One region of the Clostridium sp. genome, then DNA from elsewhere that is predicted to be linked to it. Evidence: predicted binding sites of a transcription regulator. Region 1 holds the regulator's gene; the other holds the start of a gene.
What was found. Region 1 encodes HrcA, which represses chaperone genes, less so after heat shock. Its sites were predicted from a motif close to TGTTAGCACTCNNNNNNNNNGAGTGCTAACA; they were not measured.
Positions count from the first base shown of each region.

Region 2: groES (co-chaperone GroES) is a predicted target of HrcA. The motif match lies at 2,828-2,858, and genes of this name have one in related genera.

Region 1 is NZ_JAKVOI010000001.1:2,121,782-2,137,692, reverse strand. Features, by position in the region: gene gpr (GPR endopeptidase) at 1-47, shown strand, start outside; gene LKE46_RS10555 (hypothetical protein) at 105-428, shown strand; gene lepA (translation elongation factor 4) at 591-2,399, shown strand; gene hemW (radical SAM family heme chaperone HemW) at 2,410-3,564, shown strand; gene hrcA (heat-inducible transcriptional repressor HrcA) at 3,755-4,795, shown strand; gene grpE (nucleotide exchange factor GrpE) at 4,861-5,547, shown strand; gene dnaK (molecular chaperone DnaK) at 5,614-7,494, shown strand; gene dnaJ (molecular chaperone DnaJ) at 7,641-8,783, shown strand; gene prmA (50S ribosomal protein L11 methyltransferase) at 8,818-9,759, shown strand; gene LKE46_RS10515 (16S rRNA (uracil(1498)-N(3))-methyltransferase) at 9,789-10,541, shown strand; gene mtaB (tRNA (N(6)-L-threonylcarbamoyladenosine(37)-C(2))-methylthiotransferase MtaB) at 10,587-11,876, shown strand; gene LKE46_RS10505 (histidine triad nucleotide-binding protein) at 11,986-12,330, shown strand; gene rpsU (30S ribosomal protein S21) at 12,450-12,626, shown strand; gene LKE46_RS10495 (GatB/YqeY domain-containing protein) at 12,655-13,101, shown strand; gene yqfC (sporulation protein YqfC) at 13,264-13,545, shown strand; gene yqfD (sporulation protein YqfD) at 13,532-14,725, shown strand; gene LKE46_RS10480 (HD family phosphohydrolase) at 14,746-15,911, shown strand, end outside.
Region 2 is NZ_JAKVOI010000001.1:38,997-54,907, forward strand. Features, by position in the region: gene LKE46_RS00295 (4Fe-4S dicluster domain-containing protein) at 344-1,831, shown strand; gene LKE46_RS00300 (TVP38/TMEM64 family protein) at 1,989-2,681, shown strand; gene groES (co-chaperone GroES) at 2,934-3,221, shown strand; gene groL (chaperonin GroEL) at 3,271-4,908, shown strand; gene LKE46_RS00315 (prepilin peptidase) at 5,040-5,789, shown strand; purine riboswitch at 5,892-5,989, shown strand; gene guaB (IMP dehydrogenase) at 6,110-7,564, shown strand; gene guaA (glutamine-hydrolyzing GMP synthase) at 7,591-9,123, shown strand; gene LKE46_RS17640 (Fic family protein) at 9,248-9,403, opposite strand; gene LKE46_RS00330 (hypothetical protein) at 9,434-9,685, opposite strand; SAM riboswitch class I at 9,888-9,992, shown strand; gene LKE46_RS00335 (ABC transporter substrate-binding protein) at 10,279-11,373, shown strand; gene LKE46_RS00340 (ABC transporter permease) at 11,389-12,171, shown strand; gene LKE46_RS00345 (ABC transporter ATP-binding protein) at 12,187-12,966, shown strand; gene LKE46_RS00350 (fumarate reductase/succinate dehydrogenase flavoprotein subunit) at 12,988-14,853, shown strand; gene LKE46_RS00355 (4Fe-4S dicluster domain-containing protein) at 14,840-15,067, shown strand; SAM riboswitch class I at 15,155-15,261, shown strand; gene LKE46_RS00360 (YeiH family protein) at 15,398-15,911, shown strand, end outside.

The sequences.
Region 1 (15,911 bases):
TGCAGCCTGAACTTACGCTTGAGGAAATAAACTCATTTATTGAATAAAATGTATAAAACTGTTTATCCTTAATAATAGAAATTTTATTATATGAGGATGATTTTATGAGCAAAAGGTTGTTTAAATTAATTGTAACAGGTTGTTTTATATTGATTTTAACAGGTATAGTCATAGTGAGCAATAGTATGCCGCAATTTATCAAAGATAGATCGAACTTCAGTATAAACTGCAGCTTTTCCCCTATTGATTTGAAAATTCAAACTCAAAACTATTCTATTAATATGGATGGAAAATCAGTTTATGACTTTAAGCACAGTTCAGGAAGGATTCTAGTGGATATTGGAGAAAGTATAGGCAGTAAAATAAATGAAGCAGCTGAAGGTGCAGGGGAAATTTTAAATGGGATTAAATCCAACATAGTTCATTGATCATTACGGCGTAATGTTGAAAATTTCGTGGGATAATAGTCTTTTCAGTAAATAGGTCTTATGCTATAATTTACTATAGCAATAATAGATTCTATATATAAAGATTTGCAAAATATGCAAATCTTTTAATTCGTGTAGTGGCCAGTAATGGAGGTTATTGATATGCAGAGTGAAAGACAGAAGTACATTAGAAATTTTTCCATAGTTGCGCATATAGATCACGGTAAGTCGACACTTGCAGACAGGCTTATTGAAAAGACAGGTACTCTTACAAAAAGAGAGATGGAATCACAGGTACTTGATAATATGGAGCTTGAAAGAGAAAGGGGAATAACTATAAAATCACAGGCGGTGAGATTGATATACAAGAAGTCTGAAAAAGAGGAATATATATTGAATCTTATAGATACGCCGGGACATGTGGATTTTAATTATGAGGTATCCAGAAGCCTGGCGGCATGCGAAGGAGCTGTGCTCGTAGTGGATGCCACCCAGGGTATACAGGCTCAGACACTGGCCAATTGTTATCTTGCACTGGATCATGACCTGGAAATAGTTCCTGTAATAAATAAAATAGATCTTCCAAGTGCCAGACCGGATGAAATAAAGAATGAAATAGAAGAAGTCATTGGAATAGAGGCACAGGATGCTCCTCTGGTTTCAGCAAAAACAGGGCTTAACATAGAAGATGTACTTGATGCCATAGTTAAAAGGGTTCCACCTCCTGAAGGTGACGAATCTGCACCTCTCAGGGCACTCATATTTGACTCAAACTATGACAGCTACAGGGGAGTAGTTTGTCACATAAGGGTAAAAGAGGGAAGCATAGAGCCTGGAATGAGGATAAAACTGATGGCTACGGATAAAATATATGAAGTAATTGAAACAGGTGTATTTGTACCGGCATTTATGCCAAATAACGGGTTGAAGGCAGGAGATGTAGGATACTTTACTGCTTCAATAAAAAATGTGAGGGATGCCAGAGTAGGAGATACTGTAACTGGTGCGGAAGTATCTGCAGCAGAACCGCTTGAAGGATACAGGCCTGCCGTACCGATGGTGTTCAGCGGCATATATCCTGTAGACGGAGCAAAGTATGGAGAATTGAAAGATGCACTTGAAAAACTTCAGGTCAACGATGCAGCACTTTCCTTTGAACCTGAAACTTCCATAGCATTGGGATTTGGATTCAGATGCGGATTTCTGGGACTTCTGCATATGGATGTCATCCAGGAAAGAATAGAGAGGGAATTCAACTTAGATATTATAACGACGGCACCTTCTGTTATATACAAGATAACCAGGACCGACGGGAATGTAATTGAGCTTACCAACCCTACAAATATGCCGGAACTGTCAGACATAAAATATATGGAGGAACCAATAGTAAAGGCCTCTATAATAACTCCTTCAGATTATGTTGGAGCTGTTATGAAACTTGCTCAGGATAGAAGAGGCACCTTCAGGGATATGCAATATATTGAGACCACAAGGGTATGTTTGAATTATGATATACCTCTCAATGAAATAATATATGATTTTTTCGATGCCCTCAAGTCGAGAACAAGGGGCTATGCATCCTTTGACTATGAATTAAAGGGATATAGTGAAGCAAAGCTTGTAAAATTGGATATACTGTTGAATGGAGATATAGTAGATGCACTGTCTATGATTGTTCCTGAAGAAAGAGCCTATGAAAGAGGAAGATATACTGCTGGAAAATTGAAGGAAATAATTCCAAGACAGCTGTTTGAAATACCTATTCAGGCTGCAGTGGGCGGAAAGGTTATAGCTAGAGAGACAGTCAAAGCCATGAGAAAAGATGTCCTTGCAAAGTGTTATGGAGGAGATATATCAAGAAAGAAGAAACTCTTGGAAAAACAAAAAGAAGGTAAAAAACGAATGAGGCAGGTAGGCTCTGTTGAAATACCACAGGAAGCTTTTATGGCTATTTTAAAGACGGAGGATTAGTGATGATTTGATGGAACTGTGTAAACATGAGACTAATTCAGCAGAGGGGATATCATTATATATACACATACCCTTCTGTCGTAAAAAGTGTCTGTATTGTGATTTCCCATCTTTCAGCAATAGAGAAAAATTAATGAACGAATATTCCAGGGCACTTGCCAGAGAGATAGATAATTTATCAAAAATCAAGATAAAAAGTATATTCATAGGCGGTGGTACACCTACCTATATGAACATGGAAGCATGGGAAAATATATATGATTCTATTGTAGATCTCGATACTGTTGAAAATATGGAATTCACCGTTGAGGGAAATCCCGGAAGCTTTACGAAAGAAAAATTCAAGATTTTAAAAAAAATGGGTGTCAACAGATTGAGTATTGGACTTCAGGCGTGGCAGAATTATATACTTAAAAATCTTGGTAGAATACACACTGTAGAAGAGTTTCTCCAGGCATATAATTTAGCAAGAAGATTTGAATTTACAAATATAAATGTGGACTTGATGTTTGGACTTCCAAACCAGGATATTCAGGAGTGGAGAGAGACTCTGAAGAATGTAGTGGAACTGCAGCCTGAGCACATATCGTGTTACAGCCTTATAATTGAACAAAACACCCCTTTCTACAATATGTATAGAAGGGGATATATAGGGCTTCCGGGTGAAGACGAAGAAAGAGAAATGTATGATTTTGCCATAGACTTTTTAGAGTCAAAGGGTTACGAACAATATGAAATATCAAATTTTTCAAGAAAGGGTTTTAACTGCATCCACAATTTAACGTACTGGAATCTTCAGGAATATATTGGATGCGGCGTAAGTGCCCATTCCTATCTGAATGGATACAGGTATAGAAAATCCGGAGATATAGAACAATATATAAAAGAGGCAGGGGAGAACAAATTTGTCAGATATGACATTCATAAAAATTCCATAGAAGACAGCATAGAAGAATTTATGTTTATGGGACTTAGAAAAATCAGGGGAATATCCATATCTGAATTTGAATCCAGATTCAAGATGGATATTAATTCCGTATATAAAAATATTATTGATAAACATATAAAATACGGGACCTTGATTAGAAACGGAGACAGCTTATATTTGAGCAGAAGGGGCATTCAGGTATCAAACAGCGTGATGTGTGAATTTATTCTGACATGATAAATAGGTAATATAGATATTAAAAGAAAATCAGAGTATTCTCCAACAATATACATTTAAATTGATGTATTATAAAATTTGAATATATAATATACATAGAGTGTAGTTGACAAAAAAAAATATCAGTGATATTTTTTAATCATAACAGTTAGCACTCAATGATAGCGAGTGCTAATAAAGAGGTGATTATGTGGAAATGGATGAAAGAAAGATAAGAATACTTCAGGCAATAATAAATGATTATATACAAACTGCAGAGCCTGTTGGATCCAGGACCATAGCAAAAAAGTATAATCTCGGGATAAGTTCGGCTACTATACGAAATGAGATGGCAGATCTTGAAGATATGGGATATTTGGAGCAACCACACAGTTCCTCTGGAAGGAAACCGTCAAATAAGGGCTACAGGCTTTATGTTGATAAACTAATGCAGGTGCCAAACTTAACTGAAGAGGAAATGTATGCAATAAGAAAGAAAATTTTGGACAGTGCAATTTTTGAAATGGATAGGGCTATAAGGCAGGCAACTTTTCTACTGGCTGAATTGACCAAACTTACATGTATAGTGAGGACGCCATCTGTGAGTAAAAGCTATATAAGACATTTGCAGCTTGTAAATATGGAATTCAACAATAATATACTGTTGATTTTGGTTACAGACAATGGTGTTGTAAAAAACAATGTAATAAAGGTGAAAAAAAGTGTTTCCGACAAAATCCTCACAAAGCTCAGCAATCTTCTCAATCAAAGATTAAGAGGGTTAAATAGTGAACAAATAAATTTAGAGGTAATAAACAATATAAAAAATGATTTAAGGGAATATGAAGATATATTTAATGCAATAATCCCTGTATTATATGAAAATCTTAGAAGTGCAGACAATTCCGATATATACATGCAAGGCACTGTAAATATATTCAACTATCCGGAATATAAAGATGTTGAAAAAGCAAGAGAGTTTTTATCCATGCTGGATAATAAAGATAAAGTCAATGAACTTTTAAATGATTCATCGAATATTTCAGTGAAAATTGGAAATGAAAACTATATAGAGGGAGCAGAGAACTGCAGTGTTGTGTCAGCAGTCTATAATTTGGGCAGCAAACCAATAGGAAAGATAGGGCTGATAGGCCCTACGAGAATGCCTTATTCAAAAGTCATATCTGTATTGTCAAATGTGGTCAGAGAATTGAATTATATTATTACTGATACTTATTTTGATGATGATTGAGTTCTGCTGAACCCTGTCTTTAATAAAATTATGAATACTAGTTTGAGATTGGAGGAAACAATCAGATGTTTAAAAAGAAGGAAGATATTAAAGCCAATAATATTGAAGAAGATGAAAAGCTGGAAAAGGATTCGGACAAAGACACAGATAAGTCTGAGGTTGATGAGAAAGCAGAGGTTTCCGAAGAATATGAGGAATATAATGAAAAGCAAGGTGATGAGGACAGCTGTGAGAAGGAAAGTGAATCCGATAATGTCCAGAGCATGAAAGACCAGAAAGTGATAAAAGCTCTGAAAGATGAAAACAAAAACTTGAACGAGGAAAACAGTAGAATCAAAAATGAGCTTGCAACTCTGAAGGACAGATTGGCAAGGACAGTTGCAGAGTATGACAATTTCAGGAAGAGGACAGCGAAGGAAAAGGAACAGATATATACCGACGTTTGTGAAGATGTACTCAAGGAAGTACTCCCCGTACTTGATAATCTGGAAAGGGCTGTTTCAATAGATGGAAGTGCGGATGACCTCAAAAAAGGTGTGGAGATGACAATGAAACAGTTCAATGATGCACTGAAAAAGTTGGATGTAGAGGAGATTCCGGTAGATGGTGGATTTGATCCTCATCTACATAATGCAGTAATGCATGTTGAGGATGAAAGTTATGCCAAAAATTCAGTTGTGGAAGTATTTCAGAAAGGATATAAAAAAGGAGATAAGGTAATAAGGTACAGCATGGTCAAGGTAGCAAATTAATTCAAAACAATAAATTATTTAATCAAGAGAACTTTGAAGTTAGTCAATTTAGGAGGTAGGTTAAACATGTCAAAAATAATAGGTATTGATTTAGGTACAACAAATTCTTGTGTTGCCGTTATGGAAGGCGGAGATCCAGTAGTTATAGCGAATTCCGAAGGTGCAAGAACGACTCCATCGGTTGTTTCATTTCAGGCAAACGGAGAAAGACTTGTAGGCCAGGTAGCAAAAAGACAGGCAATAACAAATCCTGACAAGACAATAATGTCAATAAAAAGACACATGGGAACAGATTATAAGGTAAATATAGATGGAAAACAGTATACACCGCAGGAGATATCTGCAATGGTGCTTCAAAAGATAAAATCTGATGCAGAGGCATATTTGGGAGAGACTGTTACTGAAGCAGTTATAACAGTACCGGCATACTTCAATGACAGCCAGAGACAGGCAACTAAGGATGCGGGCAAGATTGCAGGTCTCAATGTAAGAAGAATAATAAATGAACCTACAGCGGCATCTTTAGCTTATGGGCTTGACAAAACCGAAACAAGTCAGAAAATATTTGTATATGATCTGGGTGGTGGTACTTTTGATGTATCCATACTTGAACTTGGAGACGGAGTGTTTGAGGTCAAGGCTACAAATGGAGATACACATCTAGGTGGAGATGACTTTGACCAAAAGGTAATAGACTATATAGCAGATACCTTCAAGGCTGAAAATGGAATAGATTTGAGAAATGACAAGATGTCACTTCAAAGATTGAAAGAAGCAGCTGAAAAGGCTAAAATTGAGCTGTCATCATCTATGCAGACAAATATAAATCTTCCATTTATTACGGCAGATGCTACAGGGCCGAAGCACATAGATATGAACCTTACAAGGGCAAAATTCAATGAACTGACCCAGGATCTGGTCCAGAGGACAATAGAACCCATGAAGAAGGCATTAAGTGATGCCGGACTTACAATAAATGATGTAAACAAGGTTATATTAGTCGGTGGTTCCACGAGAATTCCTGCAGTTCAGGAGGCTGTCAAGGAGTTTACCGGTAAAGACCCGTCAAAGGGAGTAAACCCGGATGAATGTGTAGCTGTAGGAGCAGCTATTCAGGCAGGAGTTCTTACAGGAGATGTAAAAGATGTGCTGCTGCTTGATGTTACGCCTCTCACTCTTGGTATTGAAACATTAGGTGGAGTAGCTACACCTCTTATTGAAAGAAATACTACGATACCAACCAAGAAGAGTCAGGTATTTTCCACAGCAGCAGACGGACAGACTTCCGTTGAAATTCACGTAGTTCAGGGTGAAAGACAGATGGCGGCCGACAATAAAACTCTTGGAAGATTTACGCTTTCAGGTATAGCACCAGCTCCAAGAGGAGTTCCTCAGATTGAAGTTACATTTGACATAGATGCAAATGGTATTGTAAATGTATCAGCCAAAGACAAGGGAACTGGCAAGGAGGCAAATATAACAATTACAGCTTCCACTAACCTGACAGATGATGAGATAGATAAGGCTGTTAAGGATGCAGAAAAATTCAGTGATCAGGACAAGAAGAGAAAAGAATCTATAGAAATCAAGAACAATGCAGATCAGACCCTGTACCAGACTGAGAAGACATTAAAGGATCTGGGTGACAAAGTGTCTGCAGAGGATAAGAAAGCTATAGAAGAAAAGATAGATGCTTTGAAAAAGGTCAAGGACGGAGAGGATCTGGATGCTATAAAGAAAGCTACCGAAGATCTGACACAGACTTTCTATGGAATTTCATCCAAGATATATAGTCAGAATGCCCAGGCAGGTCCAAATGCTCAGGCAGGTCCAAATGCTCAGGCAGGTCCGAATCCGGGAGCAGATCCAAATGCCGGATCGGGGAATTCAGGTAAAAATGGCGACAATGTAGTTGATGCAGATTACAAGGTGGATGATGATAAATAGTATTTTCTCTTCACGATTTTATAATAGATGTGTATAATGGTAATAGTTAAGGGATGAGTTACTGCTCTTCCCTTAATTTAAGTAATAATTTAATTTTAGTTGTACTGATGAAATTAGTACATTTTCTTAGGTGGTGAAGTATAAAAATGGCAAGTAAGGATTATTATGAGGTATTGGGGCTTCATAAAGGTGCAAGTGATGATGAAATAAAAAAAGCGTTTAGAAAAATGGCTTTAAAATACCACCCGGATAGGAATCAAAATAACAAGGAAGCTGAAGCAAAATTTAAAGAGATAAATGAAGCCTATCAGGTTTTGTCAGATCCACAGAAAAAGGCACAATATGACCAGTTTGGCACAACTGATTTTGGCGGTGCAGGAGCACAGGGATCAGGTTTCGGAGGATTTGACTTTTCAGATCTGGGTGGTTTTGGAGATATATTCGACTCATTTTTTGGAGGTGGATTTTCTCACGGGAGCAGCAGAAGAAAAAATGCTCCGCAAAAAGGAGCGGACATTGAGTATGCTCTGAATCTGACTTTTGAAGAAGCAGCTTTTGGGATAAAGAAGGAAATAAGCATAAATAGAAATGAGACCTGTGAGTACTGCCATGGTACAGGTGCCAGGCCTGGAAGCAAGCCGCGTACCTGTGACAAGTGCGGTGGAACAGGTCAGATGAGAACACAGAGGAACACTCCCCTTGGAAGTTTTGTGACTATGAGTACTTGTGACAAGTGTGGTGGAACAGGAACTATAATAAGTGATCCGTGTCCTCATTGCAAGGGCAAGGGAAAGGTGAGAAAGCGTAAAAAAATAAATGTAGATGTTCCAGCTGGGGTTGACAACGGCAATATAATACCTATAAGAGGACAGGGAGAAGCAGGTTCCAACGGAGGACCATCCGGAGATCTGTATATAAACATAAGGGTAAGTCCAAGTTCTACGTTTAGAAGAGAAGGATTTGATGTATATTTAGATAGGCATATAAGCTTTGGAAAGGCAGTCCTTGGAACTACATTAAAGGTTCCTACTATAGATGGGGAAGTAAAGTACGATGTTCCGCCAGGAACTCAGTCAGGAACTGTATTCAGACTGAGAGGCAAGGGTATAACGAGAGTAAATGGACATGGCAGGGGAGATCAATATGTCAATGTAATAGTTGATGTTCCTAAAAATATCAACCAGAAGCAGAGAGAACTGCTGGTTGATTTTATGAAAGCCGGCGGTGAAACTATAGACAGGGGAAGTGGAAAGGAAACATTTATAAATAAGATAAAACGTAAGCTCTAACTGGCTGTATAAATTTATTGAAAAGTGGTGTATTATGAATAAGGATTGGATGGAAGTTTCCATTGCAACTACTAGTGAGGCAGTGGAAGCAGTTTCAGGGATATTGTATAATACAGGTGTTTCCGGAGTGTCTATAGAAGATCCCGAGGACATTGAATTTAAAAGAAAACACCCTGAAGATTGGGATTATTTTGATAATAGTCTCTTGAAAATAAAAGATTATTCGTTAATAAAGGCTTATCTTAAGGAAGATGGGGATTTTGAAGAAAAATTAAGCTATATAAGACGTTCAATAGACAATTTGTCTGAGTTTGGTATAGACAAAGGCAGGGGAACAGTTAAGGCATGTAAGGTAAATGAAGAAGACTGGGAAAACAATTGGAAAAGATATTATAGGCCCACAAGGGCAGGAAAAAACATAGTAATTGTTCCAATATGGGAGAATTATGAGGAGCAAAAAGGTGATATAACAGTAAAGCTGGATCCAGGAATGGCATTTGGAACCGGAACTCATGAAACTACAAGAATGTGTATTAAACAGCTTGAAAGGTATGTTGATGGGAACTGTACCGTGTTTGATATAGGTACAGGTTCGGGCATTCTCTCAATAACTGCTGCCAGGCTTGGAGCAGGGCATGTTGTGGGTGTGGATTTTGATGAAGTGGCTGTGAAATCTGCAGAGGAAAATATAAATTACAATGATATTTCAAATATAGAAATACTCCATGGAAATCTTATGGATGTAGTCCATGGCAAGGCAGATATCATAGTTGCAAATATAATTGCAGATATTATAATACCATTGAGTGATGAAGTTAAATCTTTTCTGAATAAAGATGGAATTTTTATATCTTCTGGAATAATCGAAGGAAGACAGGATGAAGTGATAGACAAATTGAAGAAGTGTGATTATTTCAACATAGAGAACATAGACAGAGATGGTGAATGGTTCTGTATCACTGCAAGATTGACATGATATATAAATGGATAGAAGAGGTTGTTTAAATGCATAAATTTTTTGTGCCTGAAAAAAATATAACAGACGGGATTGCCTATATTTCAGATAGTGATGTCAAACATATAAACAAGGTACTTCGACTGAAAAAAGACGATGAGGTGGTCATAAACAATTGCAGCGGTCAGGAGTTTTATGGAATAATATATAAAATAGACAGGGATCAGGTTCAGATAAATATAGTGGGCGAAATTGATTCTGATAATGAAAGCAATATAGATATCTATCTGTTTCAGGGCTTTCCCAAGTCAAGCAAGATGGATTTGATTGTACAGAAGGCTACAGAGCTCGGAGTAAAGCAAATAACACCCATATTTACAGAAAGAGTGGTTATAAAAAACAAAAATGGGGAATTTAAAAAAGTGGAGAGATGGAACAAAATAGCTGAAGAGGCGTGCAAGCAGTGCAGGAGAAGGATAATTCCAAAAGTCGATCAACCGATTAATTTCGACGAAACAATAGAAAAATTGAAATCCATGGATCTTGTCGTAGTTCCATATGAAAATGAGAAAAAGCTCGGCATAAAAAGTATGATGGGGAAAATAGATAGATACAGTATAAAAAGTGTAGCAGTAATTGTCGGCGCCGAAGGTGGTTTTTCAGAATCCGAGATAGATGCTTTGGGGGAAGTTCATTCAAATATAGTCACTCTCGGTCCAAGAATACTCAGGACTGAAACAGCAGGCTTTGTGTGCATATCGCTGCTCATGTATGAATTAGGTGATTTAGGAGGACTGAATTAGTTGGATAAGTTTTCTTGTGCATGCAGTGGAAAGAGAACAGTAGGTATGATGACTCTGGGATGCAGGGTAAACCAGTATGAAACAGAGGCAATGACAGAGAAATTTATAAAAGAGGGTTATGAAGTTGTAAATTTCGACAGATGTGCGGATGTATATGTAATAAACACATGTACAGTGACCAATATGGGAGATAAGAAATCAAGACAGATGATTCACAGGGCAAGAAGAAAAAATCCAAATGCCATAATAGCTGTTGTAGGATGTTATTCACAGGTCTCACCTCAGGAAGTTTCTAAAATAGAAGGTGTAGACATAGTTTTAGGTACGAGGAACAAGGGCGATATTTTATACTGGGTAAATCGTGCAGAAAAAGAGAATAAAAGCTTTATTGAGATAGACGGGGTTTTGAAGAACAATACATTTGAAAACTTGAATATTGAAAAGTACCAGCATAGAACCAGAGCCTTTTTAAAAATACAGGATGGCTGCAATAGGTTTTGTTCATACTGTTTGATTCCATTTGCAAGAGGGGCAGTGTGCAGTAAAGAGCCTGGGGCAGTTTTAACTGAAGTTAAAAAACTGGCAGAGAATAATTTCAAGGAAATAATATTGTCCGGTATACATATAGCCTCCTATGGTAGTGATTTGCAGGGAAACTGGAATCTTATGCGTATTTTGCAGGAAGTAGACAAAATAGATGGAGTGGAGAGGGTGAGAATAGGATCTATTGATCCTAAATTTTTTACACATGAGGTTATAGACAGAATAGGTTCTCTCCAAAAACTATGTCCCCATTTCCATATTTCACTTCAGAGCGGCTGTGACACAACACTTGAAAGAATGAACAGGAGATATACAACCTCCGAATATGAAGATGTTTTGAATAATTTGAGAAAAAATATTTCAGGATTGTCTATAACTACTGATGTTATAGTCGGTTTCCCTGGAGAAACACAGGAGGAATTTGATAATACATATAAATTTTTGAAAAGAATAGAGCTTTCAAAAATGCATGTATTCAAATACAGCCCCAGGGAGGGAACCAAAGCAGCGGTGATGGACAATCAAGTTGATGGAAATATAAAGGAAGAAAGAAGTTCAAGGCTTATAGAATTGGATGGAATTCTGGAAAAGAAATTCATGGATGAATTTCTTGGGAGGGATATGGATGTATTGTATGAGAGGCAGCTTCCAGGCAGAGAGGATTTCTATGAAGGCTATACACCCAATTACATAAAAGTTATTGCAAAATCAGCTGAAAACCTGGAAGACAGTATAATTAAAACAAGATTGGTTTCAACTGAAAAAGGATACATGAATGGAAAGGTGAGCTGACAATCCTGTAAATTTTTTATTGAATTCAGAAGGATATTTATTATTGATATTGAATACTATAAGTAAGATAGACTAACAAGTATCCCATTTCAGTAAAGGGGGTGAACATGTGGAAGAATGTATTTTTTGTAAAATAGTAAAGGGTGAGATACCTTCAGAAAAAGTGTATGAGGATGATCTGGTATTGAGTTTTAAGGATATAAATCCCGGTGCTCCGGTTCATGTGCTTATTGTTCCCAAAAAGCACATAGAAAGTATTAATGACCTTGATAAAGAGGATTCAAATATTATAGCACACATATTTATGGCAGCAAAAAAAATTGCCGGTGATCTAAACATAGCAGAAGATGGGTACAGAATTGTTTCAAATACTGGAAGATATGGAGGACAGACCGTACCTCATGTACATTTTCATCTGCTGGGTGGAAGGTCGCTCAATTGGCCTCCAGGTTAAATTCAATATGTTGACAGTACAAAAACATTTGTTGTATAATAATCTATGTGCTATTTGACCTATGTTAACTGTATTTAATTTTTAAAATTAAATTGGGCTAGCGGAGGGAGGGATATAATATGTCAGAAATAAAAGTTGGAGAAAATGAAACTATAGAAAGTGCATTAAGAAGATTTAAAAGGAAATGCGCTAGAGCCGGTGTTCTTTCAGAAGTCAGAAAGAGAGAGCATTATGAAAAGCCAAGTGTAAAGAGAAAAAAGAAATCAGAAGCTGCTAGAAAGAGAAAGTTTAAGTAGGGTTCTTTTGGAAAGAGGGTTCAAATCAATGTCTCTTAAAAAAAGATTACAAGAGGATTGGAAACAGGCTTTAAAGTCCAAGGACAAATTTAAGGCTAATACAATAAGTATGGCAAGAGCCGCTGTACTGTTGGTCGAAAAGACCGATGGCAAGCAACTTGACGATGAACAGGTTACAGATATACTGGCAAAGGAAGTCAAGCAAAGGCGTGAAGCCATACTGGAATTTAAAAAAGGGAATAGGCAGGATTTGGTTGACGATACAGAAAAGGAAATAAAAATCTTGTTGGATTACCTTCCTCAGCAGTTGAGTAAAGAAGAGATTACCGAGATTGTTGATCAAGCAGTTAATGAAGTCGGGGCAAATAGTATAAAGGATATGAAAAAAGTTATGGCATATGTTGTGCCTAAGACAAAAGGCAGGGCAGACGGCAGGCTTGTTGGTCAAATTGTAAAACAATATTTGAATAAATAAAAGGTTGGGTTTTCTCAGCCTTTCTTGTTTTTCTAAACCTTTGTATTTCAGAAGGTTTTATTTTTTTATTTATTTTGAGTATTGCCTTTAAGTAATTTATTAGATTTATAATTCATAAATTAATAAAGAAGAAAAGCCATATAAATTTTTAGAGGTGATATTGTGGGAGATAAATTATACAATACAAAACAGAATATTGCAGATAAGTTAGATCTTCCAAGGGATATAATTTTGAACATGCCAAGGATTCTGGTAACGGGAGACAAAGAAATAGTAATAGAAAATCATAGGGGTATAGTGCTATTTGAAAAGGATCAGATAAAAATTAATTCAGGTGTAGGATTGATCTCAATATATGGAGAAAACTTTGAAGTACTTTTTATGGGCGGAAGTACAATAACAGTAGGAGGAAAATTTAAGTCAATAACCTATGAAGGAAACTAGCAGATTCAATTTTGGAAAATATAAAAATGCCTATATAACAATTGAGATACAATCCATTATACCTGAAAGATTTATAAATCTTATATGGAAGAACAATGTCTATATAAAAAACATAAGAAAAAAAAGTGTAACCACCGTGATGATGGATATAAAATTGAAAGATTATTATAAAATAGAGGAATTTGCAAAGAGAAGCAGTGCTAGAATAAAGATAGTGAAAAGATGGGGCCTTTCTTTTTTTATATTGAGACTTAAGAAAAATAGAATGATGGTTATAGGAGTATTATTATTTATAGGAATAATATATTATATGTCAACGTTCATATGGGAGATACAGATAAATTCTGATTCAAATCTGCCGCCTTATGAAATAAGACAGAAATTAAAAAAGTCTGGAATAGTCCCTGGAATCAATAAAAAACATTTGGATGTGTACAAGATAGAAGAATTTCTCATAAAAAGTGATGACAATATAATGTGGGTAAAAGCAAGGATTGATGGTTCAAGACTTATAATAAGTGTAGAAGAAAGAAAATCACCTCCCAATATAATCTCGGACAATTCACCATGTGACCTTGCAGCATCAAAAGATGGAGAAGTGGTCAGACTTTATACTACGGCAGGTACGGCTGTTGTAAATATAGGAGATATGGTTAAAAAAGGACAGATTCTTGTAAGAGGAATACAGGGAAAGGAGGGGGCAACGTATCCTGTACATGCTGCAGGAGAGGTTATATGCAGAACCTTTTATGAAGCCAGTAAAAGTGTAAAGGTGGATACTATAAAGAGAGTTAGAACGGGAAAGAAAATAGAAAATTACTATATAAATATAAATGGAAGGAAGTTATATTTAAAAAAACATGCAAATAATTTTAGTAAATATGATAAAATAGAGGAAAGTAAAATATTTTTAAAAAAAGAAACTTTCTATGAAGTAAAAGAAGTTCCAGTTAAAGGCAATATAGAAAGGATAACTGCTGAAATATCCGGAGAACTTTACAGGAAAATATGTTCAAATCTAGATAAGTCTGTTAAGATAATGAATAAGATAGTGGATAAAAAACAGGATAAATTTCTTAAGGTGAGAGTGCTGGTTGTAGCAGAAGAAAATATAGTGTCACAGGTGGAGCATAAAGAAGATATGCAGGAAAAGGACAATATTGGAAATAACGGTAACTAGTGTACAAAGGATGATTTCTAATGAAAAAACTAAGATTGGACAAATTCCTTGTAAAAGGAAGACAGAACAAGATTATTATATTCGTAATCAGCTTTATATTTATATATGTTGTACTTTTGACGGGACTCACTATTAAAAGATATAATCTGAAGGTTGGGGAGATAGCAAAGGTTGACATCAAAGCTCCAAGGGAAGTAAAGGATGAACTTTCTACTCAGGACAGAATAAATCAGGTATTGGATTCTGTTCCAATTCAGTATAATAAAAATCCTGAGATAAAAACACAGACTGTGGATAGGCTGAATAAATTTTTCACCATGGTTCAGCAGATATCGGCAGACAACCAGCTGAATCAAACCCAGAAACAGCAAAAACTCAAGAGTAATTCAGCAATAAAATTATCTGACAATGATTATCTTTCAATTGTAAAGATGGATAAAAATGATATAAGAACGCTTCAGAGTTTTCTAGTTAATATAATGTCCGATTTATATGATAATGACAATATAAGTGACAACAGCCAGAAGGACAACAAGGAGGACATTAAAAAGGCGCAGGAAAACATAATGATCAAGATAGGAGATTCGAATTTTACAAAGTCAACCAGGGATCTGGCTGCAAATATAGCTTATACACAGATATCTCCAAACTTTTTCTATGACAAGGATAAAACTGAAGAACTAAAAGAGGAGACTGCAAAAAAAGTTCCACCTGTAATGGTTAAAAAGGATCAGATAATAGTAAAAGAAGGAGAACCGGTAACTAAATATCAGATAGGAGTTTTAAAGGATCTGGGACTTCTAAATGACGGATCTTATTTCAGGTGGTATATATACTTGTCACTGGGTGTACTTGTAGGTGTAATACTGTTTCTACAGTGGGCATATTTAAGTATATACAATAGGAAATTGTATGACAATGTGAACATGCTTACCATGATAAATATATTGAACTGTATGGCTGTGCTTTTTGCAAGGGTACTCGGGCTTGCATCGCCGTTTTTCATACCCCTTGCGTTTATACCATTGATGTTCTCAATACTTGTAAATGGAAAGGTATCACTCGTATTGAATACTATTGCCTGCGTATTGATAAGTACTGCAGTGGAATTCAACATAGAGATAACTGTGCTTGCCATAATAAATGCAGTTGTAGGTTCTATAATTCTTAGAAAATTGCAGCAGAG
Region 2 (15,911 bases), 2.1 Mb from region 1:
ATTCGTCAAAATTTCAGTTCTGACTTATAGTTTTTTGTTCTTAACATAATTTTACAAACTATGTTCAAGCTCTTTATTTAAAACACTTAACTCTTATTGTTCTAAAAAAATCTTACATTAATATATATGCAAGAGAAAATAGTATAAAGGTGTGAAATAAATTTATCTCACCCACATGTTAAAAATTTATCTTTTATTATGAAAAACTGTTACATTATCTATAATAATCTGTTATAATTAAAAATAGTAGGTTAAAGGGCATTTTGGGTGAAATATAATGTTTTCATAAGTAAAAAAATGCTTTTTATCTATAATAGAATATATAACACAAGGGGGAATCTGATTGGTAACCTTTGAAACACCATTAAAAAAATTGAAATATAGTATAATTAAACAGGTTATAGAGCTTACAAAAGATAATAAATTAACAAAGAAACGACTAGAGACAATTCCATACAATATAATTGAAAATGACAAATCTGAATATAGATGCTGTGTTTACAAGGAAAGAGCTGTTGCTTATGAAAGAGCAGTATTAGCAGCGGGATTTTTACCTACCGATAATACTGTGGAAGATCTTAAAAAAATTGAAGATAAGACTCATGTTATGTTTGTACTTTCTTCTGCCTGTGATCAGTGCCCGATAGATAGGTACAATGTTACAGAAGCTTGTAGGGGATGTATCCAGCATAAGTGCATGGAAGTATGTCCAGCAAAGGCCATTACAAGGGTAAATGGCAGGTCCTATATAAATCAGGATCTGTGCAGGGAATGTGGAATGTGCAGAAAAGTATGTCCTTATAATGCCATAGCGGAGGTTATGAGACCTTGCAAGAGATCATGTCCTACTGGTGCCCTGGAGATAAATCAGGATGATAGGAAAGCAAAGATTGAAAATGAAAAGTGCATAAGCTGCGGTGCCTGTATGGAAGCATGCCCTTTTGGTGCCGTATCGGATTTAAGCTATGTGGTTGATGTTACCAGAGATTTAATATCTGGTAAAGAGGTATATGCAGTAGTGGCACCTTCCATAACGGGACAATTCGGACCTAAGGTAACCGTAGGACAAGTTAAAAATGCCTTTAAGAAGATAGGATTTAAGGATATGGTGGAAGCAGCCTGTGGTGCGGACGCAGTAACAGTAAATGAGGCCAATGAGTTTGCTGAAAGAATGGAAAATAAAGATAAGTTTATGACAAATTCATGTTGTTCAGGTTTTATGAACTATATAGAATTAATGTTTCCCAATTTAGCGGATAAAATATCGGGAACTGTTTCACCAATGATTGCAACTGCAAGATTAATAAAGGCATTTAATAAAAATTCCATAGTTGTATTTGTAGGACCGTGTACTGCAAAAAAAGTTGAGATTACGAGAGAGTCTATAAAAAATGATGTTGATTACGTACTTACATTTGAAGAGATGGCTGCATTTATGGGCGCTTTTTCCATAGATCCTGAGAATTGTGAAGATGAGCTCATAGATGATGCATCGGCCTTTGGAAGAGGATTTGCACAAGGCGGAGGTGTTGCTGCTGCTATACAGGACTATATTTCCGAGAAAAATATGGATGTAGATTTTAAGCCTGTCAAGGTAAGTGGAAAAGATGAAATAAAGAAAACTATGGTAAGTGCAAAAGTAGGCAGAGTCCCGGGAAATTTTATAGAAGGTATGATGTGCCAGGGTGGTTGCATTGGAGGACCGGCAGCCATGGTGTCATCTATGAAGGCCAAGCCTCAGCTTATAAAATTTAGTAAACAGTCCAATAAAAAGACCATATTGTCAAATGAAAATCTTGAAAAATTCAAGGAAATAAATATGGAAAGGTAATATTTTATGTTTTTATAAAAAAGGAGAGGTAATTGGATGCTTTAAAACGTATTCAATTACCTTTTGCGCTTTAAAGATTTAAATCAGTATAAATAAAACTCACATGGACATTATAGTAAATAGAGTTAATTATAAGTCAATAATGGGATGTTTTAAGATGAAAACTGCTGAATTAGATAAAAAAATGATTAAGATGATATTGATAGGTATAATATCGGTATTTATACTGATAATTGCATATGAGTATTATTTCAAATATATGTATATTGTAAAAAGCCCTAAAAAGTTAAAATACATAATTCTATCTTATGGCAGATATGGAATTCTTGTATTTTTAATATTGCAGATGCTTCAGGTCGTCGCTTTTTTCATACCTGGAGAATTGATCCAAATTGCATCCGGTTATATATATGGAACATTTTGGGGAACTCTATTATCTATTTTGGGAATAACTTCAGGAAGTATAATTGCATATCTGATTTCGAGAATATTGGGAAAACCTCTGTTAGTCAGGATGATATCAAAAAGAAAATTTGAATTTTTCAAAAATATTCTTAATTTTAAAAATATGAATTTATTGGTATTCTTTTTGTATTTGATACCTGGTATACCCAAAGATATTTTGGCCTATATATGTGGAATATCTAGGATTAATTTAAGAGATTTTACTATATATTCTACGCTGGGCAGACTGCCGGGAATAATAATTTCTTCTTATTTTGGTTCAAAAATTTATTCTGGTGATAAACTTATGCTTATATTTATATCGGTAGCTATGATTTTACTATTTACAATAGGATTTCTTAAGAGAGAAAAAATAATGTTGAAGATATCAAAATATAAAACATAACTATATATGTGATATTATGAAATCAGTAGAAATTAAAAGAAATATTTATTTAATAACAGCAAATTTAGCAAATTGGGCTATATATACCCTATATGTGGAAAATTAGAATTTGAAAATATAAACTGTATTTATTATTATAATAATTGTGTTAGCACTCAATAATATTGAGTGCTAATAATGAGAGTTAATATTTGTTTAAAGTTGTCAATATTATTTTAAATTAATTAAAAATAATTTTAAGGAGGGGTTTTAATGAATATTAGACCACTTGGAGACAGAGTTGTTATAAAGAAAATCGAGGCAGAAGAAACTACAAAAAGTGGAATAGTTTTACCAGGAACTGCCAAGGAAAAACCACAGGAAGCTGAAATTGTAGCTGTTGGAGCAGGCGGAGTAGTAGATGGAAAAGAAGTTAAAATGGAAGTAAAAGTAGGTGACAGAGTACTATTCTCCAAATATGGTGGAACTGAAGTAAAACTTGATGGTCAGGAATATACAATTTTAAGACAGGATGATATTTTGGCTATAATTGAAAAATAAAATTAGATTCATATAATTTATAATTTTAAAGTTGTGAGGAGGGTTTTTTATGGCAAAGAGCATTCTATTTGGTGAAGAAGCCAGAAGATCTATGCAGGAAGGCGTAAATAAATTAGCAAATACAGTAAAGGTAACACTTGGACCAAAAGGAAGAAATGTAGTACTTGATAAAAAGTTTGGTTCACCGCTTATAACTAATGATGGTGTTACCATAGCAAAGGAAATTGAATTGGAAGATCCTTATGAAAATATGGGAGCTCAACTTGTAAAGGAAGTTTCAACGAAAACAAATGATGTAGCAGGAGATGGTACTACTACAGCTACATTGCTTGCACAGGCTATAATAAGAGAAGGATTAAAGAATGTTACAGCTGGTGCCAATCCTATGCTTTTAAGGCAGGGTATAAAAAAGGCAGTAGACAAAGCAGTAGAAGAGATAAAGAAGATTTCAAAAAAAGTAAGCGGAAAAGAAGACATAGCACGAATTGCAGCTATATCAGCTTCGGATGATGAAATTGGCAAGTTGATAGCAGATGCTATGGAAAAGGTAGGAAATGAAGGAGTTATAACTGTTGAAGAATCAAAATCAATGGGCACTGAATTGGACGTTGTTGAAGGTATGCAGTTTGACAGAGGATATCTGAGTGCATATATGGTAACTGATTCAGAAAAAATGGAAGCTGCATTGGATGATGCCTATATATTGATAACTGACAAGAAGATATCAAATATACAGGATATACTTCCGCTATTGGAGCAGATAGTAAAGCAAGGAAAGAAACTGCTTATAATAGCTGAAGATGTAGAAGGTGAAGCACTTACTACATTGGTTATAAACAAGTTGAGAGGAACATTCAATTGTGTGGCAGTTAAGGCTCCAGGATTTGGTGACAGAAGAAAAGAAATGCTTCAGGATATAGCAGTACTTACAGGTGGCAAAGTTATATCGGATGAGTTGGGAAGAGATCTTAAGGAAGTCAACATAGAAGATCTTGGAAGAGCAGATAATGTTAAAGTAACAAAAGAAAATACTACGATTGTAAATGGAAAAGGCGACAAGAGTGCAATTTCAGACAGAGTAAATCAGATTAGAAAACAGGTTGAAGAAACTACTTCAGACTTTGATAGAGAAAAGTTACAGGAAAGACTTGCAAAACTTGCAGGAGGAGTAGCAGTAATAAAGGTTGGAGCAGCAACTGAAACTGAATTGAAAGAAAAGAAGATGAGAATAGAGGATGCCCTTGCAGCTACAAAAGCAGCTGTTGAGGAAGGATTGGTTCCAGGAGGCGGAACAGCTTACTTGAATGTAATTCCTGAAATTGAAAAATTAACCTCAGATGTACAGGATATAAAAATTGGTATTGAAATAATAAGAAAGGCACTTGAAGAACCAATAAGACAGATAGCAGCCAATGCAGGCCTTGAGGGATCGGTAATAATAGAAAAAGTTAGAAATAGTGAACCAGGCATTGGATTTGACGCTTTGAGAAATAAATATGTCAATATGGTAGAAGCTGGTATAGTAGATCCAACCAAAGTTACAAGATCAGCTCTTCAAAATGCTGCATCGGTAGCATCTACATTCTTAACTACGGAATCGGCAGTGGCTGATATTCCAGAGAAGAATAATGCTCCAGTTCCAGGAGCAGGTGCACCCGGAATGGGCGGAATGGATGGAATGTATTAATAATACACATCCTGAAAAGTATACATTTAATAATAACCCGGTATCGTTATGGATCCCGGGTTATTATATTTTATGCAAAGAATATATTTTATAAATGTGTAAATAATTCTATAATAGGAGGAAATAATAAAATGAAAATATTAGTTTTTATTTTAGGTACTATTATAGGAAGTTTTTTAAGCTTATGTGTATACAGGATACCTCGTGAACAATCCATAATATATCCCCATTCCAGATGTACAAACTGTAATAACAAGATAAAGTGGAGAGACTTGATTCCTGTTTTTAGTTACATACTATTGAAGGGCAAATGCAGGTACTGCAATCATAATATATCACCACAATATTTTATAATTGAAGTTATAACAGGAATATTGTTTATTTTATTGTACATAAAATATGGATTTGGATTGATGTTTGTGAAATATGCGGCATTTCTGTCCATAGTATTACTGATAGCTGTTATCGATATCTATACAATGAATGTATATTTTAACACGATTATTGCAGGAATTGGTGCTTCAAGTATATTTCTATTAGTTGAATACTATATGGGATATGATATAAAAACATTTATATATGGAGGAATTGCAGCAGGACTATTTATAGTTTGTTTAATTTTACTTACCGGAGGCATGGGATTTGGGGACGCAGAGGTTTGCATAATAGCAGGATTGTTTTTAGGATTTAAACTTGTATTGCTGATGATTATCATTTCATTTTTCATCGGGACACTGGCAGGAATAATTTTAATTGCACTGGATATAAAATCCAGAAAAGATTTCATACCGTTTATACCATTTATTACAGCGTCTTCGATTATAACAGTTCTTTTGGGAAATACCTTAATGAGAATATATATATCCACAGTCTATTTCTAAAGTTTGCAATATATTTACGTTGACAAAAACAGAAAAATTGAATAAAATAGTGTAAATAGTTAGTGAAACAGATAGAAATACATCAAAATTTATAAAAATAAATAAAGAATCTTTTATTCAGCTCATATATCCCTTGAATATGGCAGGAAGTATCTACCGGAGGCCGTAAATTTCCGACTATGAGTGGAATTCTTATGTTATAATCATATTAATTTCACAAAATAATGAATTAATATGTTTTTTATTTGTAGGTAAAATATTTTCATTGCATATTTAAAGCTGGACATTTAAGAAATATAAATTTATAGGAGTGATTTTAATTGGCAAAAATTTTAAAAAAGGCATATACTTTTGATGATGTTCTTTTAGTACCAAACAAGTCGGAAGTTTTACCAAGAGAAGTTTCGTTGAAGACCAATCTGACAAAGAAAATAGAATTGAATATACCGATCATGAGTGCGAGCATGGACACTGTTACTGATTCAAGAATGGCTATAGCATTGGCGAGAGAAGGCGGTATTGGAATAATACATAAGAATATGACCATAGAACAGCAGGCCGTTGAAGTAGACAGGGTAAAGAGACAGGAAAATGGAGTAATAACAAATCCATTTTATCTTTCTCCCGACAATACCATAGATGATGCACTTTTACTTATGAGCAAATATAGAATATCTGGAGTTCCTATAACTGTAAATGGCAAACTTATTGGAATAATAACAAATAGAGATATAGTATTTGAAACAGATTATAGTAAAAAAATTTCAGAAGTTATGACTAGGGAAAAATTGATAACAGCTGCCCAGGATACTACTATTGAACAAGCTAAGGAAATACTGAAAAAGTATAAAATAGAGAAATTGCCTCTGGTTGACGCTGATAACAACCTTAGAGGATTGATAACATTAAAGGACATAGAGAAAGTAAAGAGATTCCCTAGTAGTGCCAAGGATGAAAAGGGAAGGCTTCTATGTGGAGCAGCTGTTGGTGTTACAAAAGACATGATGGACAGGGTGTCTGAACTTGTTAAGGCCGGAGTTGATGTTATTACGGTTGATACGGCGCATGGACATTCAAAAGGAGTTCTGACTGCAGTAAGTTTTATAAAAGAAAAATATCCTGATCTACAAATAATTGCAGGAAATATTGCAACAGCTGGAGCTACCAGGGACTTGATTTTAGCAGGTGCAGATTCAGTAAAAGTCGGTATAGGACCGGGATCCATATGTACTACCAGAGTTGTAGCCGGAGTAGGGGTTCCCCAATTGACAGCAGTAATGGACTGTGTAGAGGAAGCCAATAAATATGATATTCCTGTTATTGCTGATGGAGGAATAAAGTATTCGGGAGATATAGTAAAGGCATTGGCTGCAGGAGCCAAGGTTACCATGATGGGGTCCATGCTTGCAGGATGTGAAGAGGCACCTGGTGAAACTGAAATATACAAAGGAAGGACTTATAAAGTTTATAGGGGAATGGGTTCGCTTTCTGCCATGGCAAGCGGAAGTAAAGACAGATATTTTCAAGAAGGAAACAAAAAATTGGTACCGGAAGGTGTGGAAGGAAGAGTTCCTTATAAAGGATATGTTGCAGATACCATATTCCAGCTGGTTGGAGGAATACGTTCCGGAATGGGATATCTGGGAGCTGCTACACTGAACGATTTATATGAGAATTCCACCTTTGTAGTACAATCTGCAGCAGGCTTGAGAGAAAGTCATCCTCATGATATATCAATGACAAAAGAGGCACCAAATTATAGTGTAAGACAGTAGCAACTAATTTTATTGGGAGGAAATTTATGGACAGGGAATTGATCATTGTAGTTGATTTTGGTGGACAGTACAATCAACTTATAGCAAGAAGAGTGAGAGAAAACAATGTCTATTGTGAAATAGTTCCATATACTTGTCCTGTAGATAAGATAAAGGAAAAGAAGCCTAAAGGAATAATATTTACAGGTGGTCCCAAAAGTGTATATGGGGAAAATGCACCAAAGATAAGTAAAGAGATTTTTGAGCTGGGAATTCCTATTCTAGGTATATGCTACGGACATCAATTTATATGTGCCAATCTGGGAGGAAAAGTTGAAAGCGCTGTAGTTAGAGAATATGGAAAAGCAGATGTAGTGCTGGACAATAATAGTATTTTGTTCAATGGAATAGATGAAAAACAGAGCTGCTGGATGAGCCATACGGATGTGGTTTCCCGTGCACCAGAGGGTTTTAAAATTTTAGCTACTACAGATGAATGTCCTGTGGCAGCTGTGGGAGATGATTCCAGAAGAATATATGGAGTTCAATTTCATCCGGAAGTACAGCATACACCTTTCGGGAAAAAGATGATTTCAAATTTCTTGTTTACAATATGCAATCTCAAGGGTGACTGGTCCATGTCATCTTTTGTAGAAGAAAAAATCAGATCCATAAGAGAAAAGGTAAAAGATAAAAAAGTCATATGTGCCATGTCGGGTGGAGTTGATTCTTCTGTAGCTGCGGTACTTGTACATAAGGCAGTAGGCAAGCAGCTTACATGTATATTTGTAGATCATGGACTTCTCAGGAAAAATGAAGGAGATCAGGTTGAAGATGTATTTAAAAAGCAGTTTGACATGAATTTCATAAGAGTAAATGCAGGAGATAGATTTTTAGGCAAACTTGCAGGTGTAGATGATCCTGAAAAAAAGAGAAAAATAATTGGAGAAGAATTCATAAGAGTATTTGAACGGGAAGCTGAAAAGCTTGGGGATATAGCTTTTCTTGTCCAAGGTACCATATATCCGGATGTTGTAGAAAGCGGACTTGGAACTTCGGCTACTATAAAGAGCCACCACAATGTAGGAGGACTTCCGGAAAATATGAATTTTGAGCTTATTGAACCTCTCAGAGAGTTGTTCAAGGATGAGGTAAGGGCAGTAGGTGAAGAACTGGGAATACCACATAAATTAGTCTGGAGACAGCCTTTTCCAGGACCAGGCCTTGCTATAAGAGTATTGGGTGCAGTTACAGAGGAAAAGCTCGAAATAACAAGAGAGGCAGATGCAATATTTAGAGAAGAAATAGCAGAGGCAGGATTGGACGAATCAATATGGCAGTATTTTGCATGCCTTCCTAATATACGTTCGGTAGGTGTCATGGGAGATGAAAGAACTTACTGCTACACTGTTGCACTCAGGGCGGTTACATCTTCTGATGCTATGACATCGGATTGGGCCAAGATACCATATGAGGTACTTGACAAAGTATCAAGAAGGATAGTAAATGAAGTTAAAGGTGTAAACAGAATTGTCTATGACATAACGAGCAAACCTCCTTCTACTATAGAGTGGGAGTAAAATAAAAGAACGTGAAATCCAAGCAAACAAAGGGTTTTACGCTCTTTTTATTTCATGCTCAAGAACCAGTTCAGCAATAAAGTCAATAAATGGCCGGTTGTCTTTGTGAGCACGCTTCAGAAGGCTAATATATTCCTGGCGCAAGATCGGAGAAATGACAGCCAGGTAAGCCATCCTGAATAAGAGTCGCATTTATAAGCAGCCTGGAAATTCGACCGTTACCATCGATAAACGTATGAATGAAAACAAAGCGCTTATGAAGTTGGGCCGCAAACTCTATGGGATGATATTTGTTACGGTCAGAAGCCGACTACTGGAATAGCTTCTTCATTTCGCTACCGCTTGTTATTCCGGTGCCATTTTCAGCACCACACCAAGGACAATCTATACTATCACGCTCTTTTCCCCCAGGATAACCGGCGTTTGATATGGTAATGGTGAAATTTTCTAGAATCATTTTTTGGCTGAAAGCCTGTGGACTTTTCCCGGATAACCGGGCAAGCTTGGAGATGCTTATTCCAAGCTTCACACATAGAATTTTCAGCTGTTCAGATACTGACATACCAACACCTCTTTCGATATTCTGGTATATTGAAATATACTACAATAACATAGAGAAGGAATCAGACAATTGGCTATAAGATACCATTTCAGTTCAGAAAATAGCATGTTATTGATGTAACCAATATAAAAGTATTGTAAAAATGTTGTTGACAAATTATCTTAAAAGTTATATCATGTAGGAAATTGAAAAAAGAAAAAACTTCTTATCAAGAGAGGCAGAGGGACTGGCCCTATGATGCCCGGCAACCTGAATAATTTTATATTCAATGGTGCCAATTCCAGCAGGAATACCTGAAAGATGAGAAACTTAAAGGATATAACTTCCTATGGTTTCTCCAGAGGAAGTTTTTTATTCGTATTAATTTGTACTGACTAGAAAAACTAGAGGTCAAATTTAATTTATTATATAGATATTTTTATATTTTATAATAGATTAAATTTGACCTTTTTTATTCAAAAAATTAATAAATAAAACTAAAGGAGTGGTAAAAATGAAATAAAAACAAATATACTTTTAACCAAAATAGTAAAAAGTATAGAAATATAATAAAAATTAACAAAATTAATTGGGAGGAATTTAATTTGAAAAGTGTGAAGAAGATAATGTCGCAAATACTAATTTTAGTATTGGTATTAGTATTTTTTATAGGATGTTCACAAAATGGACAAAATAGCCAGAACTCTAATAATAATGGTAAAAAAGAAGTCGTAAAAATAGGAATAGGCTATCAAACAGTAACATCCCAAACTTGGGGTGCATTGATAATAAAGAATAAAAAACTTTTTGAAAAATATCTTGAAGAAAAATATCCTGATAAGGACTTTGTGGTTGATTGGTTCAATGCTCAATCGGGCCCCCCTTTAACTAATAACATGGTAGCAGGCAAACTTCAATTTGCTTTTATGGGAGATATGCCAATAATTATTAATGGTGAAAAAGGTCAATCGAGTTCAAATTATAAATCCGTATTTTTAGCTTTTGATGGAAAGGGAGAAAACGGAAAAAATCAAGCTATTTTGGTTCCTAAAAATAGTAAAATAACTTCTGTTAAGGATTTATCCGGGAAAACTGTAGCAGTTCCATTGGGATCCAGTGCGCATAGACTATTGCTCAATGAATTAGACAAGAATGGTGTAACGGATAAAGTAAATATAGTAAATCAGGATCTAACTGTTGGAATGACTAATTTGGAACAGAATAAAATAGATGCCCTTGCAGTATGGGAACCATTTACCAGCCTGATAGAAAATAAAGGAATCGGGAAAGTATTGGTAGATGGCAGTGATACTAAAGTTGATTATTTAGATGGAATTGTGGCAGATAGATCATGGGTGGAAAAGAATAAAGACTATACTGTGGCATTATTGAAAGCATTAATTGAAGCACATAAATTTATAAGGGAAAATCCAGATGAAGCAGCCAAAATATTTTCTGACGAAAGTAAATATTCATTAGAGGTCACAAAAAAAATAGTGAATAACGTAAGATTCGATCCAGTTATATACGATAAAGACGTATCTACATTGGAAGGAAGTAAAGACTTTTTAGAAAAACTTGGAAAGATCAAAAATGTCGATTTAAATGAATTTGTTGATTCTCAATATATAAAGGAAGCATACAAAGATTCGAAAATCGCATATCCCAGTGAAGAAGTCTTAAAAGGAAATTGGCAGCAGGTAAAGTAAAAGGAGAAGATAATTATGAAGCAAAACACGGCTCCTTATTTAAAAATAAAAAGATATATTTATCATATAATTTCCATAGCAGTATTTATTGTTATATGGTATATATTTGTTAAATTTAATCTAAGAAAGCCATTGATGTTTGGAAATCTGCCATCTCCCTTGGAAGTTTTGAAATCAATTAAGATAGTTTTAGTAGATAAGGTATTTTATATGCATGTTCTATATAGTAGTGCAAGAGTTATATCTGGATGTATATTAGCTCTTCCTATGGGGGTAATATTTGGTCTGTTGATAGGACTGACCAATTTTGCAAAAAATTTTATTTCACCGGTCTTTGAAATGTTGAGACCTATACCTCAAATTGCATGGATACCTATAGCAATATTGATATTCCCATCGGCTGAAGGTAGTATAATTTTTATAACATTTTTAGGTGCATTTTTTCCTATATTAATTAATACTATTGCAGGAACACAACAAGTTAATTTATCTCTTATTGATGCAGCAAGAAGTATGAATGCCACTAGATGGCAATTGATTAAGTATGTTTATTTTTCAAGTTCTGTACCTAATATTTTTACAGGACTTACTTTAGGAGTAGGTAATTCATGGATGAGTGTTATAGCTGCTGAAATGATTTCTGGTAAATATGGAATTGGATATTATACTTGGACATCTTATACTTTAATGCAATATCCTGAAACTATTGTAGGAATGATAACTATCGGTATAATAGGTACCATATGTTTCTCAGCTATAAAAATATTACAGAAAAACGTATTAAAGTGGCGCAAATGATGGTGGTGATTATAAGTGATTAAAATTAAAAATGTGTCCAAGGTATACAAATCTGATAAAAATATAAAAAATAAAGAAGTTTTAGCATTGAAAGATATTAATTTAGTTATTGAGGATAATCAATTTATCTGCCTTTTAGGTCCATCGGGATGTGGAAAAAGTACATTGTTAAGGATAATTGCAGGATTGGATTTACCTACAGAAGGAACTGTTGAAATAAATAATGAAGTTATTGACAAGCCTAACAAGGATAGTTCTATGGTATTTCAAGATTATGCTTTATTTCCATGGAAAACAGTTATAGAAAATGTGGAATTTGGTTTAAAATTGAGGAAAATTCCAAAAAATGAGGCAAAGAATAAAGCCCTTAGATATCTAAAACTTGTTAATATGGAAAAATTCAAAGATGCTTATATACATCAATTATCTGGTGGAATGAAACAAAGAGTGGCGATAGCAAGAGCACTGGTTATTGAACCTGAGATACTTTTAATGGATGAGCCTTTTGGGGCATTAGATACTTTTACAAGAATGCAATTGCAGGATGAATTGATTGATATATGCAAAAAGCGGAATTTAAGTGTTGTATTTGTCACTCATGATATTGAGGAGGCTGTATATTTGGGAGATAAAATTGCAATCATGAAGTCAAATCCCGGGAACATAAATTCCTTGATGGAAATTTCACTGGATAAGCCTAGGAATAGAATTGATAATGGCTTTGTGAATTATAGAAATTCAGTATACAAAGAATTTTCTTTGGCTAAAGATATGAAACCAGAATATAGTATATAACTTTTATTAGGAGGTAAGGTAATGAGTTTTGAGAGAATAAAAGCTGATGTATGCATTGTAGGTGGTGGTAGTGCAGGAACTATCGCAGCAATTAAAGCAAAAGAAAAGAATCCGGATTCGGTTGTAATTATATTTGACAAGGGGCCAATTGAAACATCTGGAGCAATAGGAAGAGGGATGGATGCACTTAATATAGTAGCAAGTCCCGGCTATTCAACTCCAGAAGATGTAGTTGAAGCACTTACGAAAGTAACAGAAGGTATTTTGGATCAGGAACCAGCCTATGTTTTAGGACAAAAAAGTATTCAGGTTATAAAAGATTTGGAAGATTATACTGGTAGAGAGCCTGGAGATTTATTTCCTATTGATGAAAATGGAAATTATAAGACAAATTATCTTCATCCTGTAGATCATCCCCTATATCTTGCCATGGATGGAGAAGATATAAAGAGGGGTTTAGCTGAAAGGGTAAAAAAGTTAGGCGTGAAGGTATTTAACTTTACACCTGCTGTGAAACTATTTACTACAAATGGAAAAATTTCAGGCCTGCTTGCATTTAATATTCGAACGGGAAAGATCTTTGTAGTAAATACACCGGCAGTTATACTTACAGCAGGTGCAGTAGGTAAATTTGGACTTCCTAAAGATGGATACTTAAGTGGAACATATGAGTTCCCAGGAAATACTGGAGAGGGTTTTTCTCTGGCATATCGAGCGGGTGCCGAATTGGTTAATCTTGAATGTTTTCAAACCAATTTATTGATGAAAGATTATAATGGACCAGCATGTGGATATGTTGTAATACCAAGAGGTGGATATGGAGTAAATGCCCTGGGTAAGAGATATTGGACCCATGGTTATTGGTCCGGAGATATGTTCCTGGCTGTATGGCGTGAATTCTTAGAAGGCAAAGGTCCAGTATATTTAAAAATGGATCATCTGCCTAAAGAGACTATAATCGGATTAGAAAAAATTCTTTGGGGAACAGAACGAACTACTCGAGGATTATTTCATAAACAACGAGGAGAAGATTATAGGAAATGGGATTCTGTAGAGCAGGATATGGAAGAAATAACTTTATGCAGTGGTCATAGCATGTCTGGAATAAAGGTCAATAAAGATACAGAGACAAGTGTTGCTGGACTATATGCGGCTGGAGATTGTGCAGCTGTACCTCATCAATATCTTACAGGAGCATTTGTATTTGGAAGTATAGCAGGTGAAAAAGCAGTTGAATATTCCAAATTACATGAAGCTGAAAATATTGATGAAGATATAGATAATATTGTAAAAGAAATAGAATTACCGCTAAATAATGTTGAGGGATTGAATGTAGAAGATGTGGAATATAAAATTAGAGCTAGAATAAGTCAGTATTTAACACCTCCTAAGAGTGATCCTCTCATGGAAAAAATGCTTTGGTGGGTTGACAGGATAAGAAAAGAGGATATAAAAAGAATAAAAGTAAGTGATTATCATGATCTGATAAAAGTTACAGAAGTAAATAGTATTTTGGATTGTGCTGAGATGGCAGCTAAGGCTTCGTTATACAGGACTGAAAGCAGATGGGGACTTGGACATTATCGTTTGGCATATCCTAAAAGGGATCCTAATTGGGAACATAAATGGGTGGTAATACAAAAAGATTTGGAAAATAATGAAATGAGACTGTTTAAAAAAGAAGTACCGGAACATAAATGGAAGTTTGAAGAGAAATTAGAATATGAATACCCAATTTTAAATGTGGATATAGGAAAAGGATATGTTCCTCCTAAAAATGGGGATAGAGATCCATGGATAGAGGAGAAATTTAAAAGAGAGGGATTTGATATTCCCAAAAGAATTGTTCCAGAATTTAATGGAGGTAATAGAGATGAGCAGAAATAATAGAAGGGACTATCAATGGATAAACTTTGATGCAGATAAATGTGTTTCCTGTGGCCTGTGTGTTAATTATTGTCCAAGGGATGTTTTGAGAATTGGAGAAGATGGAGTGCCATTTATGAAATATAAAAATGATTGTTGGTATTGTGATGCCTGCTCATATGTTTGCCCTAAAAATGCAATAGAATTAACAGAAGTTCCATATTTAATAAAATAATACAAATTATCTATGGCTTAGTTTGAAATTAACATTTACAAATTAATCATAATATGTTATTATATAGGAAATTGAAAAAAGAATAACTTCTTATCAAGAGTGATGGAGGGACTGGCCCTATGATATCCGGCAACCTGAATGAATTTTATGTTCAACGGTGCTAATTCCAGCAGGTAAATCCTGAAAGATGAGAGACAAAAGGACATGACTTCCTGTGGTTTCTCCGCAGGAAGTTTTTTAATTTTAATTTACTGGAAAAGCCAGAGATTAGATTTTATTAATATAAATAGATCTAATCTCTCTTTAAATATAAAATAAGGAGTTGATCACGTGTCTGAGAAGAAATTCAATTCGAAGGAAAATGGCTGGAGTGATCTTGTCAAAAAGGAAGACTGGTGGGCAGTATGGATAGGATTGATTCTGGTAGTGGCGGCAGTTGTTTTTTGGTCTTCTGGAAGCTCAATAAAATTTATTACCGCCAAAATTCCAAAATGGACAAATATAAGTGCTCTTTTCTCTGCACTGGGAAATAACATCTGGTCCATTGTACTTCTGTTTGTTGTATTTTTAATATTATTTTCTATTGTAAATTTATTTTTACATTACAAGTTTAAGGACTTTTTCATAGGATTTTTACTTTTATTTATTTTGAGTGTTATAATTAATTCTTTTAGTTCCTGGAGCTGGGCACAAAAATATAATCTTGAAGCACCACTTGTTGCCTTGTTCATAGGACTTATAATCAGTAATTTACTTTCTATTCCGAGATGGTTTGAAACAGCACTCAGAACAGAGCTATATGTAAAAGTAGGTATTGTACTTTTAGGTGCTACACTTCCCTTCA